2 regions of the Rossellomorea sp. DUT-2 genome follow, and region 1 is predicted to be linked to the other one. Evidence: a T-box and tRNA genes for the amino acid it is inferred to sense, from the RefSeq annotation. Region 1 holds a T-box; the other holds one or more tRNA genes.

Region 1 (4,398 bases):
GTGAGAATAGCTTTCTTTCACTACTGATGCACAACGTGTGCAAAGCGTAGGATGATCCTTATCCTCGCCTACTGTGGATGTGACAACCCAACAACGGTCACATGTTTCACCCTCAGCTTTTTCGACGACAATATTGTTTTCACCAAGACTTAATGCATGTTCTGGTGCCGCGTTCACTGCTCCACCGATTTCAAAGGCGGACACGATGAACAATTGTTTTAAGTCTTCCTTAATGGAAGCGAGTAAAGCTTTCGTTTCATCATTCACGTACAGGGTCACTTTAGCCGTTAATGATTTCCCGATCATCTTCTGATTACGAGCTTCTTCGAGACCCTTTAATACATCATCTCTTAACTCCAGGAATGCATTCCATTTCTTCTTCAACTCATCAGCATTTCTTAACTCTTGCACTTCAGGCATATCAGTCAGTTGGACACTTTCTCCCTCTACTCCAGGGATATACGCCCACACTTCATCAGCTGTATGAGAAAGGATCGGAGACATCAGTTTCGTAAGAGCAACCAGGGATTCATATAACACAGTTTGAATGGCTCGACGTTCGAAATGATTTTCTGACTCGATATATAGAACATCCTTCGCAAAGTCTAGATAGAATGAACTTAAATCCAACGTACAGAAATTATTCACTGCGTGATAGATGCTTGCAAACTCATATTTGTCGTATGAATTTCTCACATTTTTCACAAGATCATTCAACTTCACAAGCATGAATTGATCCACTTCTCTTAATTGATCGAAGGATACCGCATCGGTACTTGGATCAAAGTCAGAAAGGTTTCCTAATAAGAAACGGTACGTATTACGGATTTTACGATACACTTCAGCCACTTGCTTCAAGATTGGATCTGATACCCGAACATCTGATTGATAATCAACCGATGCAACCCAAAGGCGAAGGATATCGGCTCCAAGCTGCTTCATCACTTTTTCAGGAACAACTACGTTCCCTAATGATTTACTCATTTTTCTTCCGTCACCATCAAGAGCAAATCCATGACTTAACACGCCTTTATATGGAGCTTTACCCGTCACTGCTACACTTGTAGTCAAGGAAGAGTTAAACCATCCGCGATATTGGTCAGAGCCCTCTAAATAAAGGTCTGCAGGACGCTTGAGGTCATCTCTTTCTTCAAGTACCGCTTGATGTGAAGATCCTGAGTCAAACCAGACATCCATGATATCCTGTTCTTTCGTGAACTTCCCATTAGGGCTTCCTTCATGGGTGAACCCTTCAGGTAGAAGATCCTTCGCTTCTTTTTCAAACCAGATGTTTGAACCGTGTTCACGGAAAAGCTTTGATACATGCTCAATGGTTTCATCTGAAATGATCTCTTGGCCATTTTCCGCATAGAATACCGGGATTGGAACCCCCCATGCACGTTGTCTTGAAATACACCAGTCTCCACGGTCTCTGACCATATTGTAAAGGCGTGTTTCCCCCCAAGCAGGTACCCATTTCGTTTCATTAACGGCTTCCAGCAGTTCTTTACGGAATTTATCGATTGACGCAAACCATTGTGCAGTAGCTCTAAAGATAACAGGCTTTTTCGTACGCCAATCATGTGGATAGGAGTGAGTGATAAAGTTAAGCTTTAACAATGCTCCTGTTTCCTGTAGCTTTTCGGTAATCGGCTTATTGGCTTTATCATAGAACAAGCCTTCAAATCCTGGCGCTTCTGAGGTCATGACTCCTTTATCGTCTACCGGACATAACACATCCAAGCCATATTTCTTTCCTACCAGAAAGTCATCTTCCCCGTGTCCTGGGGCGGTATGAACACATCCAGTACCAGAATCAGTCGTAACATGGTCCCCAAGTACAACTAGGGAATCCCGATCATATAATGGATGTTTTGCCACCATATGTTCAAGCTCCGCACCTTTAAGCTTTTTGGATACTGAGTAATCTTCCCATTCCAGATTCTTCGCAACTTCTTCCAATAAATCCTCTGCCACTACATAGCTGCTTTCTTTCACATTTACAACGACATAGCTTAGATCTTCATGCACGGCAATTCCCAGGTTGGCAGGAATCGTCCAAGGAGTTGTCGTCCAGATGACTAATTGAGTCCCTTCTTCAAGAACACCCTTACCTTCTGTAACGGCGAAACCAACGTAGATGGAAGGAGAGCGCTTATCCTGATACTCGATCTCTGCTTCTGCTAAGGCTGATTCACTTGAAGGGGACCAGTACACTGGCTTTTTACCTTTATAGATATAGCCTTTCTTCGCCATATCACCGAATACTTTAATCTGTTGAGCTTCGTACTCAGGCTTTAAAGTAATATATGGATTATCCCAATCACCACGTACCCCTAATTGTTTGAACTGAGTGCGTTGGTTATCAACTTGCTCATAAGCATATTCCTCACACAATTTACGGAACTCTGCGATAGTCATTTCTTTACGCTTCACGCCTTTATTCGTTAACGCCTGCTCAATCGGTAAACCATGAGTGTCCCAGCCTGGAACATAGGGTGCATGAAATCCGCTCATGGATTTATAGCGGACGATAAAGTCTTTAAGAATTTTATTTAATGCATGACCCATATGAATATTTCCATTGGCGTATGGAGGTCCATCGTGAAGAACAAATAAAGGACGATCACTCGTTCTCTCTTGCACTTTTTGGTAAATATTCATGTCTTCCCATTTCTTCTGTGTATCCGGTTCGCGTTTCGGTAAATTTCCTCTCATTGGAAATTCCGTCTTGGGCATCAATAATGTATCTTTATACTCCATGAAATCTTCCTCCTAAACGTTTCTCTTAATTGCCATCTTTTCTAAATCCCGCGATTCTTAATCAGGCCATTCCAACTGGAAACAAAAAAAGCTTCCTCATCCCTGGAAAGGGACGAGAAAGCTTTTCCCGCGGTACCACCCTCATAAAGATCTAAATCGATCTTCACTCGTTTTGATTCGTAACGTGAACAAGACGCTATTCATTACTCTCCAGAAGTGAATTTCATGAGTAGAGCTCGAGGGTGATCTTCCGTACCTTTGTTCCTTGTCGGGCTTACACCGTCCCCGACTCGCTAGAAAGGAAATATCATAAGAAACGTACTGTCCCTGTCTTAGCCTTCAATATGGCAATTTAGATTGTTGTTCAATTATATGAAAGTATTGCGCTTTTCGTCAAGACAATGTCTCTTCTTCTTTTAAAGTTTTTAAATCTGTTGCGTCCAGATCTAATTCCATTAATTGATCCCAGTCATTTGTATCCAGTAAATCAAGCTGGGCTTCGATTAACATTTTGAAACGAGTTCGGAACACCTTTGACTGCTTCTTGAGTTCTTCAATCTCGATGGCAATCTTACGGGCTTTAGATAAAGATTCGTTAACGATGCGATCCGCATTCTTCTCGGCTTCCTTAATGATCAGCTTCGATTCTTTCATTGCATTGCGCTTAACTTCTTCCCCTGCTTCTTGAGCAATGACGATTGACTTGTTTAACGTTTCCTCGATGTTTGTAAAATGACCTAAACGTTCATTCAAGGAGTTTAAACGTTCTTCCGTTTCCTTCTTCTCGCGGATAAGAATTTCATAATCCTTAATAATTTGATCTAAAAATTCATTAACCTCGTCCTCATCATAACCACGAAAGCCACGACTAAATTCTTTATTATGTATGTCTAATGGCGTTAAAGGCATGGGAGCCACCTCCAGTACTTGGTGAATTACATATTTATTATAACTAAAATTTCGACAGTATGTGGGAGAATTCCTTTAATTTTCTTAAATTATTTCAGTACTCCAACAGAAATTCGCCATTTATCCCGTTTCGTTCTTCCTTCAATTGACATTAACTTACTTCTTCCATACCCTCTTGCTGAAATTACATCCCCGGCTTCTACTTCAAACGAGGCATTTTCGACCGTCTTCCAATTGACTTTTACATGATTGCTTTTGATCAATGTTTGAGCTTTTTGGCGGGAATCATTATAGATTGCTGCGAGAACGACATCTAACCGCAGTGAGCTTATAGTAGTCACTTTTTCCATCCATTCTTCCTTACTCTCGATTCGATCCTTCATTGGAATATCCCTCATGGAAATCTTCGCTTTTCCTATTTGTGTGAGTTCCATCCGGACGTATTCAGAAATCTCATCTGCGAGCATGAGTTGAATGGTATCGTCCTCAGATAAAATATCCCCGAATTTTTCCCGTTTCAACCCTAATGACATGAGAGTCCCTAATACCTGTCTATGCTCTATTGTAACAAACTTGGACGGATACTGTATTTCAAATAACTTAATACCAAAATCTTCTTCCTCAGGCTGATAATAAGAGGGATACAATAAAGCTCTTTTCCGTTCCGTATTTTCCGGAAAGAAGGTAAGGATGATTTCATCGTTATTCCCAATGACGGACTCGACA
Region 2 (4,398 bases), on a different contig from region 1:
AGCTTCTCACTTCCCCCTTACCTAAATCAAAATTCGCTGTTCCCCACGTATAATTCTCACGGTCCCGTTCCTCTCCATACTCATAAGCAAACGAACCATCAAATTCATATAACCCGTGGGCATCTTTACAAAAATGACCCGGGACCCAATCCAAAATCACGCCAATATTATGTAAATGACATTCATTCACGAACGCCATCAATTCATGAGGTGAGCCGTAGCGACTAGTCGGAGAATAATAACCAGTACCCTGATACCCCCAAGAACGATCAAACGGATGCTCCGTGACAGGCAGCAACTCAATATGTGTAAATCCTTGTTCTTTCACATGAGGAATTAATTGCTGAGCCAATTCCTTATAAGAAAGAAACTTACCCGCTTTCTTCTTCCATGTGCCCAAATGCACTTCATAAATCGCCATAGGCTTGTCATAGACCGTCGAACTGCCTCGATCCTCGAGCCACTTCTCATCCTCCCAGGAAAATCCCTGCAGCTCATACACCACGCTTGCAGTATTTGGACGCTTCTCAGAAGCAAACCCGTATGGATCCGCCTTAAGCTTCTTTAAACCGGATAGAGTGGTAATCTCGTACTTATACGTTTCTCCAGATAGATCCCCATCAATGCGAATTGTCCATAAACCTTCGTTATTCCGCCGTCTAAGTTCATACCCGGCTCCATTCCAATGATTAAAAGATCCAACCAATGAAACATGTCTTGCTTTCGGTGCCCAAACGCAAAATTCTGTATAGGTCCCAGTGGAATCTCTTCTCACATGTGAACCCATAAACTGATAGGCCTGCTGCAAATTTCCCTCATGAAACAAAAAAACATCATAATCTGATATGGTCATTGCGTTCATCAACTCACCTACATTTTTTCAATCTACTTACTACTTTCTTTCAACTTCATCAAAATCCTCTTTATTATCGTCGCTCAATTACGACAATTTCCTACATACTTATGATAAAATGGTTCGCTTTTGGAAAGTCTTACTAAATGGTAAGGTTTACATTGGAAGAACATAGGGGAAACGTGTTGAATTCATAGCATAATTTGTCGAAAGTTTTTTTATTAAAAAAGTGAAATTTTAAGGAAATGCAGAAGGATTCAGGTATTTTGTATCGTTTTAGGTGGAAGGGTGAGGAATCTGTGGTGTCGAATGGAGGAGTGATTAAGAATCGATGATAAGTCTTGCAGTTGCTTCTTAGGGTGGATAAAACCTGTTTTATGGGACAATAAAGGAGGAATCATGCATAGTGTAATCTTTGAGGAGGTAGGGGTTATTCAATACTTTGAGAAGATTAATGGGGAGATTAAGAGGTGGTTGATGCCTATTACTCTTCGATGATCACTGACTGAATATCCCCTCACATCTTCCGATTATCGTATTGAAAAATTCGAGCTAATAAGAAGAGTGTAGAAGTTGATAATAAATGTTGGAAAGTCGATAATAAAGTGGCCAAAGTCGATAATATATGTTGGAAAGTCGATAATATATCCCTCATACAGATGTAGAAGCATGCTTTCTCATGTAAAACCGCTTATTTTAATCCCGATCTGGCTCCATATTCAATTAAATCGCTTCATTAAGTCATGTTTTTAACTTATTTTAAATAAAATGACCGCCAATTTTACTTTGTACAATAAAAAAAGACTATCAAAATGATAGTCTTCTTTCAGATGACCCATACGGGATTCGAACCCGTGTTACCGCCGTGAAAGGGCGGTGTCTTAACCGCTTGACCAATGGGCCATAATATGGCGGAGAAGGAGGGATTTGAACCCTCGCGCCGGTTGCCCGACCTACACCCTTAGCAGGGGCGCCTCTTCAGCCACTTGAGTACTTCCCCATATTATTGGCTCCGCAGGCAAGATTCGAACTTGCGACCGATCGGTTAACAGCCGATAGCTCTACCACTGAGCTACTGCGGAATAATGAAATGGTGGGCCTAAGTGGACTCGAACCACCGACCTCACGCTTATCAGGCGTGCGCTCTAACCAGCTGAGCTATAGGCCCAAAAATAATTGGAGCGGGTGAAGGGAATCGAACCCTCATCATCAGCTTGGAAGGCTGAGGTTTTACCACTAAACTACACCCGCACTATTTATATAAGAAGATATGGGGCGACTGATGGGAATCGAACCCACGAATGCCTGAACCACAATCAGGTGCGTTAACCACTTCGCCACAACCGCCATAATGTCTTCAAATAAAAAATGGTGGCTCAGGACGGAATCGAACCGCCGACACATGGATTTTCAGTCCATTGCTCTACCAACTGAGCTACTGAGCCTTACTTAGAGTGAAATATTTAATTATGAACCATAATCTTATAAAAAGAAAATGGCGGTCCGGACGGGACTCGAACCCGCGACCTCCTGCGTGACAGGCAGGCATTCTAACCAACTGAACTACCGGACCAAAGTTTTTTCGCGATAGCGAAAATAACTATCCATGCGTGACTCATTAAGGATTATCCTATCTAAGTCAAAAATGGTATTGCGGGGACAGGATTTGAACCTGCGACCTTCGGGTTATGAGCCCGACGAGCTACCGAACTGCTCCACCCCGCGACGATATAAATATGAAATTTCCACTGAATAAAATATGGAGGAGGAAGGGGGATTCGAACCCCCGCGGGCTGTTACACCCCTGTCGGTTTTCAAGACCGATCCCTTCAGCCGGACTTGGGTATTCCTCCGTAATGAAATGGTACTTGGTGGACCTTGTAGGACTCGAACCTACGACCGGACGGTTATGAGCCGTCTGCTCTAACCAACTGAGCTAAAGGTCCCTTTTGGTAGCGGCGGAGGGGATCGAACCCCCGACCTCACGGGTATGAACCGTACGCTCTAGCCAGCTGAGCTACACCGCCAAGATACATTTAATATCAAATTAATTGATAGATGAATCTCTCAAATATCAATGACGTTTATTTTGCTTTCGCAAAAAAATTTGGTGGAGCCTAGCGGGATCGAACCGCTGACCTCCTGCGTGCAAAGCAGGCGCTCTCCCAGCTGAGCTAAGGCCCCAAAGAAGTGGTCGGGAAGACAGGATTCGAACCTGCGACCCCTTGGTCCCAAACCAAGTGCTCTACCAAGCTGAGCTACTTCCCGAAATATATGGCGCGCCCGAGAGGAGTCGAACCCCTAACCTTTTGATCCGTAGTCAAACGCTCTATCCAATTGAGCTACGGGCGCTAAATGATTCTATTGTTCTTTCCTTATTGACAACCGCAAGTTAAGGAAAGATATTTTGCTTACGCAAACCATTGAAGATTATTTTGCTTTCGCAAAAAATCTTGGTGCCGAGGACCGGAATCGAACCGGTACGGTAGTCACCTACCGCAGGATTTTAAGTCCTGTGCGTCTGCCAGTTCCGCCACCCCGGCAAAATCTTCTGGAGCGGAAGACGGGATTCGAACCCGCGACCCCCACCTTGGCAAGGTGGTGTTCTACCACTGAACTACTTCCGCAAAATAAATGGTGCGGGTGAAGGGACTTGAACCCCCACGCCTTGCGGCGCCAGATCCTAAGTCTGGTGCGTCTGCCAATTCCGCCACACCCGCATGATATAAATGGAAAGATATTTTGCTGCGCAAAAACCTTTGGTGAGCCATGAAGGATTCGAACCTTCGACCCTCTGATTAAAAGTCAGATGCTCTACCAACTGAGCTAATGGCTCATCTGAAAAGATGATATTTAGAACCAAAATGGTGCCGGCAAGAGGACTTGAACCCCCAACCTACTGATTACAAGTCAGTTGCTCTACCAGTTGAGCTACACCGGCATGTATGCTTGGTTTACTTATATATGAAGACTACTTAATGAAAAGTTGTTTTCATATAGGAAATTCAAGGAGAGATATTTTGCTTGCGCAAAAATCTTTGGTTTATTTCACTTGCGTAAAAAAACTTGGTGGAGGATGACGGGATCGAACCGCCGACCCTCTGCTTGTAAGGCAGATGCTCTCCCAGCTGAGCTAATCCTCCAAAATATTAAGCCTGGCGACGTCCTACTCTCACAGGGGGAGATCCCCCAACTACCATCGGCGCTGAAGAGCTTAACTTCCGTGTTCGGCATGGGAACGGGTGTGACCTCTTCGCCATTGTCACCAGACTATTTCTTGTCTCTTTTAAAGGACAAGTATTATTATATCGCGTAGATATAATTTTTCAAGGCTTTTTTTATATTTACGTATAAAATTCATTCCCTGAAAACTAGATAAAGAATTGATGTCAAGAAAGCCGAATATCGACCAATTGTTGTTCATTTAAAAAATGACTCTTTGTGGTTAAGTCCTCGATCGATTAGTATCAGTCAACTCCACATGTCGCCATGCTTCCATCTCTGACCTATCTACCTAGTCATCTTCTAGGGATCTTACTCACTTA

What was found. The T-box of region 1 lies ahead of ileS (isoleucine--tRNA ligase). A T-box ahead of a tRNA ligase gene usually reads a tRNA of that ligase, here a tRNA-Ile.
Region 2: it encodes a tRNA-Ile, which carries the amino acid that the T-box ahead of ileS (isoleucine--tRNA ligase) is inferred to sense. The anticodon was not compared.

What each region holds. Positions count from the first base shown of each region.
Region 1 is NZ_JBQPEO010000001.1:521,765-526,162, reverse strand. Features, by position in the region: gene ileS (isoleucine--tRNA ligase) at 1-2,763, opposite strand, end outside; T-box leader at 2,869-3,106, opposite strand; gene ACOSV2_RS02715 (DivIVA domain-containing protein) at 3,157-3,672, opposite strand; gene ACOSV2_RS02710 (YlmH family RNA-binding protein) at 3,762-4,398, opposite strand, start outside.
Region 2 is NZ_JBQPEO010000006.1:23-4,420, reverse strand. Features, by position in the region: gene glgB (1,4-alpha-glucan branching enzyme) at 1-862, opposite strand, end outside; tRNA gene ACOSV2_RS19615 (tRNA-Glu) at 1,685-1,756, opposite strand; tRNA gene ACOSV2_RS19610 (tRNA-Ser) at 1,763-1,853, opposite strand; tRNA gene ACOSV2_RS19605 (tRNA-Asn) at 1,861-1,935, opposite strand; tRNA gene ACOSV2_RS19600 (tRNA-Ile) at 1,945-2,021, opposite strand; tRNA gene ACOSV2_RS19595 (tRNA-Gly) at 2,031-2,104, opposite strand; tRNA gene ACOSV2_RS19590 (tRNA-His) at 2,125-2,200, opposite strand; tRNA gene ACOSV2_RS19585 (tRNA-Phe) at 2,223-2,298, opposite strand; tRNA gene ACOSV2_RS19580 (tRNA-Asp) at 2,350-2,426, opposite strand; tRNA gene ACOSV2_RS19575 (tRNA-Met) at 2,505-2,578, opposite strand; tRNA gene ACOSV2_RS19570 (tRNA-Ser) at 2,614-2,706, opposite strand; tRNA gene ACOSV2_RS19565 (tRNA-Ile) at 2,723-2,799, opposite strand; tRNA gene ACOSV2_RS19560 (tRNA-Met) at 2,804-2,880, opposite strand; tRNA gene ACOSV2_RS19555 (tRNA-Ala) at 2,962-3,037, opposite strand; tRNA gene ACOSV2_RS19550 (tRNA-Pro) at 3,045-3,121, opposite strand; tRNA gene ACOSV2_RS19545 (tRNA-Arg) at 3,129-3,205, opposite strand; tRNA gene ACOSV2_RS19540 (tRNA-Leu) at 3,308-3,396, opposite strand; tRNA gene ACOSV2_RS19535 (tRNA-Gly) at 3,406-3,480, opposite strand; tRNA gene ACOSV2_RS19530 (tRNA-Leu) at 3,489-3,573, opposite strand; tRNA gene ACOSV2_RS19525 (tRNA-Lys) at 3,614-3,689, opposite strand; tRNA gene ACOSV2_RS19520 (tRNA-Thr) at 3,719-3,794, opposite strand; tRNA gene ACOSV2_RS19515 (tRNA-Val) at 3,921-3,996, opposite strand; rRNA gene rrf (5S ribosomal RNA) at 4,007-4,123, opposite strand; partial or broken rRNA gene ACOSV2_RS19505 (23S ribosomal RNA) at 4,295-4,398, opposite strand, start outside.